2 linked regions of the Microbaculum marinisediminis genome follow. The protein of the gene in region 1 interacts with the protein of each later gene in a pairwise test. Links are inferred from orthologs where the notes say so. Each region holds a gene or a part of one and is shown on either strand. Other genes may lie near its edges.

Region 1 (4,688 bases):
GGTCGCTCCACTGGGCCTTGCCGAGATAGGTGATCTGCGTCGGCGCCGGCCTGACGACGATCCGCTCGCTGTCCAGCGCCCCGACGACGGTCGGCTCGGTGACCGCGAACTGCACCGACGTCGACCCGATATTGGCGGGAAAGCGGGTCGGCGCTGTCAGATCGTAGGTGGCCGGCGCGGGTTTCGCCGCGAGCGCGCAGCCGCCGACCAAGGCAGCCATCGCCAGTACGACACCTTGTCGCCACGCCCTCAGCACGAAATCCCCCTGCCCCCTGCTTCCCTGTCCGGCTGCTTCGTCGGATCAAACACTAGAAACGCCGGCCCGGATTGTATTCGGGCACCGCCGAACGTCCAGTCAGAAAACCGGCCGGATTCTGCTCGAGATTGGACAACGCCCGATCGATGTTCGACATCGTCCGCCGCCCCTCGGCCATGAACGCCTGGAAATCCTTCAACCCGCCGACGCCGTAGCGCTGTACGTCCGCAGTGATCGTATCGAGCCGCGAATTGAGGTTGTCGGCGAGCTGGCGGAACGATTTCGCCGCCTCGTTGATGTTGCCGATCATGCTCTGGCCCTTCTCGTCGCCGAGCATGCCGTCGAACTTGGCCAGAAGCCCATCGAGCCGCGCCGAGGCCTTGCGGAACTCCGCCGCCGTGGCGGTGGCGTCGTCGATGAACTGCGAAATTTCCTTGTCCTTGCCGGCGATCGTGGCTGTCACCTTGTCGAAATTCTCGACCGTGCGTGAGATCGCCGCCGGGTCGACGGCGGCGACCACCTTCTTCACGTCCTCGGCGACGCCGCTGAGCTGCTCGGTGAACTTGTTGATTCGTTCCGCCGCCTGGCCCGCGTTCTCCGCAAGGACGGTCACCTTGTCGGAATTGGCCGCGAGCGCGTCGGCGAAGGTGCGCACGTCGCCGACGATCGCCCGCACCTCGTCCGGCTCGATCGCCTCGACCACCGTGTTGAGGTTGTCGGCCAGCACCTCGATGCGGGCGCCGACCTCGTTGATCCGCTTGGCCGCCCCGCTGGCGTCCTCGATGAAGCTCGCCACCTTGTCCGAATTCTGCGCCAGTGCGTCCGAGAACGTCTGGATGTTGCGGATCGTGTTGGTGACGGCGGTCTCGTTGTTGGCGATCAGCGAATCGATGCGGGTCGCCACCGAGTCGGCCTTGGTCAGCAGCGACTTCGCCCCTTCCATCAAGTCCTGGAAGGTCGATTTCTCGGCATAGATGATCGGCGGATCTTCGGATTCGCCCCAAGCGTCCCTGAGCGGCCGCGCGTCGGCCTTGCTGGTCTTGAGCTGGATGAAGCCGACGCCGGTGATGCCGGTGAACTGCAGCTGCGCCGTGGTGTCGACGTTGATCGGATAGCTCGGATCGATCTGGATCAGCGCCACGACCTGCGCCGGATCGTCGGCCGCCACCGACAGGCGGACCACATCGCCGATCTTGATGCCGTTGTAGAGGACGGAGCTGCCCTTGTTCAGGCCGGTCACCTCGTCGGAGAAGACGACGCGGTACTGGACGCGCCCCGAGGATTCGCCGAAGGCCCCGATCCAGTAGACGAATCCGAACGCGCCCGCGATCACCGCGAGCGTGAAGAAACCGACGATAAGTGGGCTGGATCGGATTTCCATACCCGCCGCTAACTCCGACTGATGCGGGCGGCAACGCCGCGCGCCCGCTTGCCGCGGAAATACTCCTGAATCCAGGGATCCGGATTCTCGATGACCGTCTTCAGGTCCCCGGCCACCAGAATGCGCTTGTTGCCGAGGGCCGCAACCCGATCGCAGATCGAAAACAGGCTGTCGAGATCGTGGGTTACCATGAAAACCGTCAGACCTAAAGTGTCGCGCAGTTTCGAGATCAGGTCGTCGAATTCCGCCGCGCCGATCGGATCGAGACCCGAAGTCGGTTCGTCCAGGAAGACGAGATCGGGATCGAGCGCCAGGGCGCGGGCGAGCGCGGCGCGCTTGATCATGCCGCCCGACAGCTCGGAGGGATACTTGTCGGCCGCGTCCGGCCGCAGGCCCACCATTCCGATCTTCAGCTCGGCCAGCTCGTCCATCAGCGATTGCGGCAGGTGCAGATGCTCGCGCATCGGCACCTGGATGTTCTGTTTCACGGTCAGCGACGAAAACAGCGCGCCCTGCTGGAACAGGATGCCCCAGCGCCGCTCGACGGCGCGCTGTTCCTCCCGGCTCGCCGTGTCGATGTCCACGCCGAACATCTCGACGGCGCCGGCGCGACGCGGCAGCAGTCCGACCAGCGTGCGCAGCAGCACAGACTTGCCAGTGCCCGATCCGCCGACGACGCCGAGGACCTCGCCGCGATAGATGTCGATATCGAGTCCATCCAGGATGTTCGACTCGCCGAAGCCGACGGTGAGCCCGCGCGCGCGGATGATCACGTCTCCAGCTTTCCCGGATCCGTCCGCAACCGGCCGCTCCATGTGTTCCACCTCGGCCATCAGTAGTCGATCGCCGCGAAGAACATGGCGAACATGCCATCGAGCACGATGACCATGAAGATCGCCTTCACCACCGACGCCGTCGTCTGGCGACCCAGCGATTCGGCGCTGCCCTTCACCTGCAGGCCTTCCAGGCAGGCGATCATGCCGATCACCAGCGCCATGAACGGCGCCTTGATCAGGCCGACCATGAAGGTGTTTATCTCCACCGCGCTGCGCAGATACGGGATGAAGCTGGCCGGCGGCATGTCGATATAGATCCAGGCGACGAGCCCCGCCCCCGTCAGCGCCGATATGTCGGCGACGAAGGTCAGGAGCGGCAACGCCATCACCAGGGCGATCAGCCGCGGCACGATCAGCACCTCGACGGGATCGAGCGCCAGCGTCTTCAGCGCGTCGATTTCCTCGCGCATCTTCATCGAGCCGATTTCGGCGGTGATCGCGCTGCCCGTCCGGCCCGCCACCATGATCGCGGTGAGCAGCAGGCCGATCTCGCGCAACACCAGGATGCCGGCCAGGTCGATCGACAGGATCTCGGCGCCGAACTGCCGCAGCTGATAGGCGCCCTGCTGTTCGATGATGCCGCCGATTAGGAACGAGATCAGCGCGATGATCGGCACCGCGCGCACGCCCATGTATTCCAGATGGTAGGTGATCGAGGTCAGTCGGAACCGCCAGGGGCGAACCAGGAAGCCCAGCATGATGACCATGGAGGCGCCGAGCAGTTCCGTCAGCCTGGTGAGATCGCGTCCGGATTCGATCACCGCCTCGCCGGTGTCGCGGACCAGCTGCAGCACCATCGGCGGCCGTTCGCGCGGCGGCACCGGCTTGTGCTCGGCCTTCTCGACCTCCCCGATCAGGATCTCGCGCGAAGGCCCGACGCCGGTATAGGCGACCTCGATGCCGGCGCCCATCAGGGCGCGGGCGGTGCGGTGGATAAGCCACGCGCCGGCGGTATCGAACCGGTCGATTCCGGACAGGTCGATCGAGACCCGCCGCACGCCGGCGGGCAGTTTCGCGGCCTGGCTGATCTCGCCGTCGAGCCTCTCCGACTCGACGACGGTCCAGTTGCCCGCCGCGGAAAAAACGAGCGAATCGCCGGACCCCGTAACGATTATCGACGGACGCTGGTCCATGTCGTCAGATTGCCCACCCTCTGCGAGCGGACGCTTGCGTCAGCCCGCTGGCCTTCCATAATACGGCGCATCTTGATGTCCGCTGTCCCTGGCAGCAACCCCCCGGCAGCGATCCCCGTAAGCGACCCGTAAGCGAAACGATTCTTCAGCCTTCAGGACCTAAATAGCATGGAAATCGCGCGTCCCTACCTGCTGTTCCTCGGCGACGTCCACGATGATCTGGCCGCCAAGACCGCCTATGGCATCGTCGACTGGCGCCGCGACTGGTGTGTCGGCCAGCTACGCCTACCCGGCTGCAACGCGGATGCGGAACTGCCGGAGACCGATATCCAGGGCGCCGTCGCGGCCGGCGCGAAGACCATGATCATCGGCGTCGTCAATCCCGGCGGCGTCCTGCCCGACCACTGGATCGAGACGATCGTCGCCGCGCTCGATGCCGGCATGGACGTGGCCAGCGGCCTGCACATGCGACTCGGCGAGGTCGAGGCGATCGCCGAAGCGGCCGCGCGCAACGGCCGCCAGCTCTTCGACGTGCGCCACACGGCCCAGCGGTTCGCCACCGGCAAGGGTACCAAGCGCCCCGGCATGCGGCTCCTGACGGTTGGAACCGACTGCTCGGTCGGCAAGAAATACGCCGCGCTGGCGCTCGAGAAGGGCATGCGCGGGCGCGGCCTCAACGCCGACTTCCGCGCCACCGGCCAGACCGGCATCTTCATCTCGGGCCGCGGCGTTTCCGTCGACGCGGTGGTGGCCGACTTCATCTCCGGCGCCGCCGAATGGCTGACGCCCGCCAACGAGCCCGATCACTGGGACGTCGTCGAGGGCCAGGGCTCGCTGTTCCATCCCTCGTTTGCCGGCGTCAGCCTCGGCCTGCTGCACGGCGCCCAGCCGGACGCCTTCGTCGTCTGCCACGAACCGACCCGCACGCAGATGCGCAACGTCCAGCACCCGATCCCGACGATCCGCGAGGTCATCGACGCCACCGTCTATTGCGGCAAGTTGACCAATCCGGCGATCATCTGCGTCGGGATCGCGATCAACACCGAGAAGCTCGACGAGGCCGAGGCCAAGGCCCTCTGCAA
Region 2 (7,044 bases), on another replicon or contig:
CGGGCTTTACGTGCCGAAGGAACTCGTCCGCCGCATCGTCGATTCGGGCCTGTTCGACCGGCGTGCCGCGGTGCGGGAGACCGTCACCGTCATGTTCACCGACATCAAGGATTTCACGACGATCTCGGAGCAGAACGCGCCGGAGACCGTCGTCTCCATGCTGTCGGACTATTTCGAGTTGCTCAATGGCTGCGTGGACGCGAACAACGGGACGATCGTCCAGTTCCTGGGCGATTCCATCAACGCGATGTGGAACGCGCCCGTCGCCTCGCCCGACCATGCGCGGGACGCCTGCCGCTGCGCCCTGCAGATGAAGGAGGCGCTGGCGGCGTTCAACGCCGCGCAGCGTGCCGCGGGAAAGCCCGAACTGATCACACGCATCGGCATCCATACCGGGCCGGCGGTGGTCGGCAACGTCGGGGCCGAGGACCGGCTCCAATATACGGCGATGGGCGATACCGTGAACGTCGCCTCGCGGCTGGAAGGGATGAACAAGGAGCTCGGCACCGCAATCCTCGTCAGCAGGCAGACATACGATCTGTGTGCAGGTGAGCCGGGCGCAGGCAATCTGGCCGCAGACAAAATCGACTTCACCGCGCGGGGCGAAGTTCAGGTAAAAGGGCGGTCAGAGCCGCTCGAGGTGTTCGAGCCGCGCCGCATCGTCACGCCGGCGCAAAGCGGAACGTAGACAGGAGACCTGGTACATGATCGTCGAGATGGTCAGCTTCGAAGCCCCCGAGGGCATGAGCAACGATGACATCGTCGCGGACGCGCGCGGCGTCGTCGCCCATTGGCAGGCCAACCCCGATCTCGTCCGCAAGCATTTCGTGCGCGCCGCGGACGGAAAGCTCGCCGGCATCTATGTCTGGCCGAACAAGGAAGCAGCGCGCAAGGCGCACGACGCCGCCTGGATTGCCCGGTTCAAGGACCGCACGGGCACGGAGCCGACCTTCGCCTATTTCGACCTGTTCATGGTGATCGACAACGAGGCGGGCACGGTCAGCGAGTTCCCCCTTCCCTAACATACTCCCGCCGCGCTCACGCTACGGCAGGGCTGGCATGCGCCGTCGGCGATAGGCGGCCGGTGCGCGCCGTGCTATTGGCGGTGAGAAACGTCTTCGAGGGCCCCCGATCATGTCCGACGCGACCGGCCGCACGGCGGACACCGCCGCGTCCATGCGCCCTGCCCTCGTGGTGGCGCTGTCCATCTTCCTGCTGTCGGGCATGGACGCCATCGTAAAAGGGTTCGGTCCGGAATCTTCGATCCTGCAGATCGTCTGGCTGCGCTACGTGATGGGCGCGGCGTTCGCGTTCGTCGTCTTCTTGGCGACGGGACCGCACCGGATCACCCGGCAATCGCTCAAGTCCAACGGCCTGCGCGCCTCGGTGATGATCGTCGCCGCCGGATCGTTCTTCTACGCCATCACGCGGATGCCACTGGTCGAAGCGGTGACGCTGTCCTTCACCGCGCCGATCTTCATGATCCTGATCGCCAGGCTGATCCTCGGCGAACCGGTCACCACACGGGCGATCGGGGCCGTCGGCCTCGGCTTCGTCGGCATCGTCGTCGTCGTCGCCGGAGACTTCGGCTCGGGTCAGGCGCTGACGCCGGCCGGGATCGCGGCGGCGCTGTTGTCGGCGATCGCCTACGCGCTCGGCATCGTGCTTCTGCGCAAGCACTCCGCCCACGACGCCATCCCCGTGCTGATCTTCATGCAGGCGATCCTCGCCGCCATCGTCCTGACGCCGGTCGGGATCGCGACCTGGACCGGGATCGGCATGCACGACCTGATCGCGTTCGTCGTGGTCGGGCTACTCGGCACCACCGGGCACCTGCTGATCGCCTGGGGGTTCAAGCACGCCGAGGCCGGCCGGCTGGCGCCGCTGGAATACACCAATCTGCTGTGGGCGACCGCGTTCGCGATGCTGTTCTTCCAGGAACGGCCCGGTCCGGCCACCTATCTGGGCGCGGCGCTGATCATTCTCGCCTGCCTGATCGCCACCCGTCCGGGGTGGCCGATCTTCCCGCGGCGGCGCTATACGGCGCCGGGAGACTGACCCCGGGACGACCGTATCGGCCGTTCCGGCGGCTCCGCCCCTTGACAGTCCCACGCCCCCAACTTATCTCGTTCGGCGACTGCTGGCACTCATCAATCGAGAGTGCTAACAGCCGTCCCAAACACTCTGTGAACCCGTGGCTCCGCGAAGAGAGCCGCACAATTTGGAGGGTACTTTACATGCACTTTCGTCCTCTGCACGACCGTGTGCTTGTGAAGCGCATTAGCGAAGAAGAGAAGACCGCGGGCGGCATCATCATCCCGGACACCGCCAAGGAAAAGCCGAGCGAAGGCGAAGTCGTCGCCGTCGGCCCGGGCGGCCGGGACGAGGCCGGCAAGCGTACCGCGATGGATGTCAAGGCAGGCGATCGGATCCTGTTCGGCAAGTGGTCTGGCACCGAGGTGAAGGTCGATGGTCAGGATTACCTGATCATGAAAGAGTCCGACATCATGGGCGTCATCGAAACCAAGGCTGCGAAGAAGAAAGCCGCGTGACCTGACGGGTCGCTGCGGTTTTTTTATTTCTGCGCAAGCACTTAACAGAGGTAGCAAGAAATGGCTGCGAAAGAAGTCAAATTTTCCCGCGATGCCCGTGAGCGCATGCTCAACGGCGTCGACATCCTCGCCAACGCGGTGAAGGTGACGCTGGGCCCGAAGGGCCGCAACGTCGTTCTCGAGAAGTCGTTCGGCGCGCCGCGCATCACCAAGGACGGTGTGACGGTCGCCAAGGAGATCGAGCTCGAGGACAAGTTCGAGAACATGGGCGCCCAGATGGTGCGCGAGGTGGCGTCGAAGACCAACGACATCGCCGGTGACGGCACCACCACCGCGACCGTTCTCGCCCAGTCGATCGTGCGCGAAGGCGCCAAGGCGGTTGCCGCCGGCATGAACCCGATGGATCTCAAGCGCGGCGTCGACATGGCCGTGGAAGAGGCCGTCGCGAACCTCCAGAAGCGCTCGAAGAAGATCAAGACCTCCGAGGAAGTCGCCCAGGTCGGCACGATCTCGGCGAACGGCGACCGCGAGATCGGCGACATGATCGCCGAGGCCATGCAGCGCGTCGGCAACGAGGGCGTGATCACGGTCGAGGAAGCCAAGTCGCTCGAGACCGAGCTCGAGGTCGTCGAGGGCATGCAGTTCGATCGCGGCTATCTCTCGCCGTACTTCATCACCAACGCCGAGAAGATGGTCTGCGACCTCGAGGATCCCTACATCCTCCTGCACGAGAAGAAGCTGTCGAACCTTCAGGCGATGCTTCCCGTTCTCGAATCGGTCGTTCAGTCCAGCCGTCCGCTGCTGATCATCGCCGAGGACGTCGAGGGCGAGGCCCTGGCCACGCTCGTCGTCAACAAGCTGCGCGGTGGCCTGAAGGTCGCGGCCGTGAAGGCGCCGGGCTTCGGTGACCGCCGCAAGGCCATGCTCGAGGACATCGCCACCCTGACGGGCGGCCAGGTGATCTCCGAGGACCTCGGCATCAAGCTCGAGAACGTCACCCTCGACATGCTGGGCAAGGCGAAGACGGTCAACATCACCAAGGAAGAGACCACCATCGTCGACGGCGCCGGCAAGAAGAAGGACATCGAGGGCCGCGTCGGCCAGATCAAGGCCCAGATCGAGGAGACCACCTCCGACTACGATCGCGAGAAGCTGCAGGAGCGGCTGGCGAAGCTCGCCGGCGGCGTCGCGGTGATCCGTGTCGGCGGTGCCACCGAGATCGAGGTGAAGGAGAAGAAGGACCGCGTCGACGACGCCCTCAACGCCACCCGCGCGGCGGTCGAGGAAGGCATCGTTCCCGGCGGCGGCATCGCTCTTCTGCGCGCCAAGGCCGCGGTTTCCAAGCTGTCTTCGGACAACGCCGACATCCAGTCCGGCATCAACATCGTGCTGAAGGCGCTGGAAGCCCCGATCCGGCAGATCGTCGAGAACGCCGGTGTCGAAGGCTCGATCGTGGTCGGCAAGGTGCTGGAGACGAAGGGCGACACCTTCGGCTTCAACGCCCAGACCGAAGAGTATGGCGACATGGTCGCCCAGGGCATCATCGACCCGACCAAGGTCGTTCGCACCGCCCTGCAGGACGCCGCTTCGGTTGCCGGCCTGCTGATCACCACCGAGGCGATGGTTGCCGAGCTTCCCAAGAAAGAAGCCGCGGCTCCGGCCATGCCTGGTGGCGGCATGGGCGGCATGGACTTCTAAGAAGTCTCCCGCTTATCGCAGATACGAGGGGCGGCCTCCGGGCCGCCCCTTTTGTTTTGGCGCATTCCCCTTCCCTGCATACCCGTCCCCCGCATACAACTGGTTGCACCCGGTTTCTAACTCTGGTTGAATTTGCCCTAGGGGAAGTCCTATGGACGGGGGCCGGGCCGATGAAGGCGCGATCGCACCGGCGGTTGGCATTCGCTGCCGCATTCACGGTTGCGCTCGCCGCGACGCCCGGAGCGGCTTCCGAAACCCGTTCGCCGCGCTGGCACCTGTTCTTCGGTCTCGATGGCGCAGAGGACTCCTACTTCGGACATGGCGGCCTGGTCTGGGCGCCGGTCGGCGACCTCGACCACACGGGCTGGCGGCTCAGGGCCAGCGTCAACGGCGGCCAGTTCAACTACCTCGCTGGAACCGTGGATATCACCGGCCGCCTGCTGTCGGCGGAGGTGATGCCGGGCTTCCAGTGGATCGGCGGCAACATGGGACTGACGGTCTACGGCGGGCCGACCGTTCAGGACCAGACGACCGAGCCCTACGATCCGGGCAAGACGCGACAGGGCACGCGCCTTGGCGCCAAGGTGCTGGTCGAGGGCTGGCTGCGGCTGACCGACACGACGATCCTCAACGGATCGGCCTGCTACGCCACAGCCGCGGAGACCTATTGCGCCAGGATCGCCGCGAGTGTCGACGTGGCGCCGAACATCAGTCTCGAACCGGAGATCGCCGCCTTCGGCGAGCCGGGCTACGACCAGCAGCGCTACGGCCTTCTCGTGGGATTCCGGCCATCGCCCGCCATGCAGATCAAGGCCGGCGGCGGCTGGGCCGTGGAGCCGGATGCCGACGGGCCCTATGTCGCCGTGCAGGTCAAGATATGGAAATGATCGCAATCGGCAGTCAGCGCGGAACGGCCGGGCCGCGCCCGGCCACCAGCCGGAATCCCGCCCACACGATCAACACGATCATCACGATCGCCGCCAGCGAGACACCGATATCGCCCCACAGGCCAAGGGGCAGATCGAGGGACGTGGCGACAACCGCGCCGATCGAGGCGGCGAACACGCCGGTGAACGCCACGCTGACCGGCATGACCACGGGCTCGTTGTCGAGCCATTTCGGCCTGGCCGGCGAACAGTAGACCCGCTGGACGGTCATGAACGCCACTTCCACCACGGCGAGCGCGACAACAGAGAGAAGAAAGACCATCGCCGGAACCCCGGATAGGGGACAAGCGTCCCGTTGCGCGAGACGCCCTCGCGCTCGGCTCGAGGCGGAATTTCCGGCTTTCGCAGGGCGCCTCCCGGACCGTTACGTGCCCACCGGAGGCGCTTTTCAGGCCGGACGCTCCGTCCGACACGTCAGATACTGCGCCTGGGTTCCGGCTTTCGCAAGCCCGCCCATGGGGGCGCAAAAATAAAATCCGTCGCCTCTTTCAAACCGAACTTCTTCGACAAATATGATTGCAGCGTCGGCGCCGTTGCGCCCGCCCCGCGGCCCGAAAGGCGCGTGGATCCCCGAAGGAACCGTTTTCGATGTCCACCCCGTTGGAACCTGCCGGGCCGTCGCGTCCGGCTGCGACCGTCCTCGCGATCGCAATCCTCAACACGATCGGAATGACGATCCTGTTCGGCTCCGAAATCGGTTTCGTCGCGCTTGCGCTGGACTGGTCGGCCGCCGGGCTACTGCACCTGCCGCCGGAGATCTACCTGCCGCTCGGCGTCATCCCGATGGCCTGCGCCCTCGTCGCCACGGCCTGGATCGCCAAACGGACGTGGGCCTACGAAACCGGCCGCGTCGTTGACTAGCCCTCCAGACGCTGCATCACCTTGTCGTAGAGCGGATTGCGGGCCTGGAACACGTACTCGGCCTGAGTGACGCCGACCGTGTGGGCGCCCTGCTCGCGCAGGTATTCGGCCAGGGGATGGATCGCGCCGACCGGACAGTGCAGAACGAGCGGTCCGCTTTTCTCCACGCCGTAGGGAGCCTCGCAGCCGAAGCGTCCGATCACGCCCTCCGCGATCTTGCGCGCATCACCCGGGACAACGGCACGAACCTCGCGGATGGTGCGGGCCCGCTCTTCCGCGGCGATCCGGTCGAGAAGGCTCTTCAGCGCGCGGCGCTGCCGGCCGTTCCATGCCGCCTTCAGGGACGCGACCAGATTGGCCTCGCTCTTCAGGATGACGCCGTCATCGAGGATCTTCAGCGCGTTGGCGGCGAGCGTCGCGCCGGTCGTCGTGATGTCGACGATCAGGTCCGCCGCGCCGGACGCCGGCGTGCCTTCCGTGGCCCCCAGGCTCTCGACGATCAGATAGTCGCCGACCGCGTGCTCTGCGAAGAACGCGCGCGTCAGGTTCACGTATTTGGTCGCGACGCGCAGCCTGCGGCCGTGGCGGGCATGGAACCCCTGCGCCACGTCGTCGAGGTCCGCCATGGTGCGCACGTCGATCCACATCTGCGGCACGGCGACGACCACGTTGGCGCCGCCGAAGCCGAGCGGGGTGACGAGCGCGACCGCCTTGTCGGCATCTGGGATCACCTCGCGAACGAGATCCTCGCCGGTAATGCCCAGATGGACGGCACCGACGCCGATCTCGCGCGTGATCTCGGAGGCCGACAGGAACAGCACCTCGACGCCGGGTACGCCGTCGATCACGCCGCGATAGTCGCGGGCGCCGCGAGAGCGCTTCACGGCAAGACCGGCGCGGGCGAAGAACCTGTCGGCGTTTTCCTGCAAGCGCCCCTTCGAAGGCACGGCGATCAGCAGCGTTTCGCTCATGCCGGCTCCTCCCCG

Evidence for each region.
Region 2: the proteins of MUB46_RS11595 (region 1) and groL interact in binary tests that used the Escherichia coli proteins (3 or more experiments, as listed by UniProt). The link is inferred for Microbaculum marinisediminis from one-to-one orthologs.

The regions. Positions count from the first base shown.
Region 1 is NZ_JALIDZ010000005.1:13,862-18,549, reverse strand. What follows is about bases 559-3,557. They hold MUB46_RS11595 (ABC transporter ATP-binding protein), read right to left. Parts: upstream 2,471-3,557; coding sequence 1,646-2,470; downstream 559-1,645. Other genes in these bases: MUB46_RS11590 (ABC transporter permease), read right to left, coding at 2,470-3,557; MUB46_RS11600 (MlaD family protein), read right to left, coding at 559-1,637. Also shown: MUB46_RS11605 (ABC-type transport auxiliary lipoprotein family protein), read right to left, coding at 1-220; more of MUB46_RS11600, read right to left, coding at 309-558; more of MUB46_RS11590, read right to left, coding at 3,558-3,606; N-acetyltransferase DgcN, read left to right, coding at 3,775-4,688. UniProt on the Escherichia coli protein: Part of the ABC transporter complex MlaFEDB, which is involved in a phospholipid transport pathway that maintains lipid asymmetry in the outer membrane by retrograde trafficking of phospholipids from the outer membrane to the inner membrane.
Region 2 is NZ_JALIDZ010000001.1:178,680-185,723, forward strand. Bases 2,000-4,931 are described here. They hold groL (chaperonin GroEL), read left to right. Parts: upstream 2,000-2,612; coding sequence 2,613-4,250; downstream 4,251-4,931. Other genes in these bases: MUB46_RS00905 (DMT family transporter), read left to right, coding at 2,000-2,058; groES (co-chaperone GroES), read left to right, coding at 2,238-2,552; bcsS (cellulose biosynthesis protein BcsS), read left to right, coding at 4,421-4,931. In the rest of the region: MUB46_RS00895 (adenylate/guanylate cyclase domain-containing protein), read left to right, coding at 1-688; MUB46_RS00900 (hypothetical protein), read left to right, coding at 705-1,022; more of MUB46_RS00905, read left to right, coding at 1,135-1,999; more of bcsS, read left to right, coding at 4,932-5,137; MUB46_RS00925 (hypothetical protein), read right to left, coding at 5,151-5,459; MUB46_RS00930 (hypothetical protein), read left to right, coding at 5,786-6,058; hisG (ATP phosphoribosyltransferase), read right to left, coding at 6,055-7,029; MUB46_RS00940 (ATP phosphoribosyltransferase regulatory subunit), read right to left, coding at 7,026-7,044.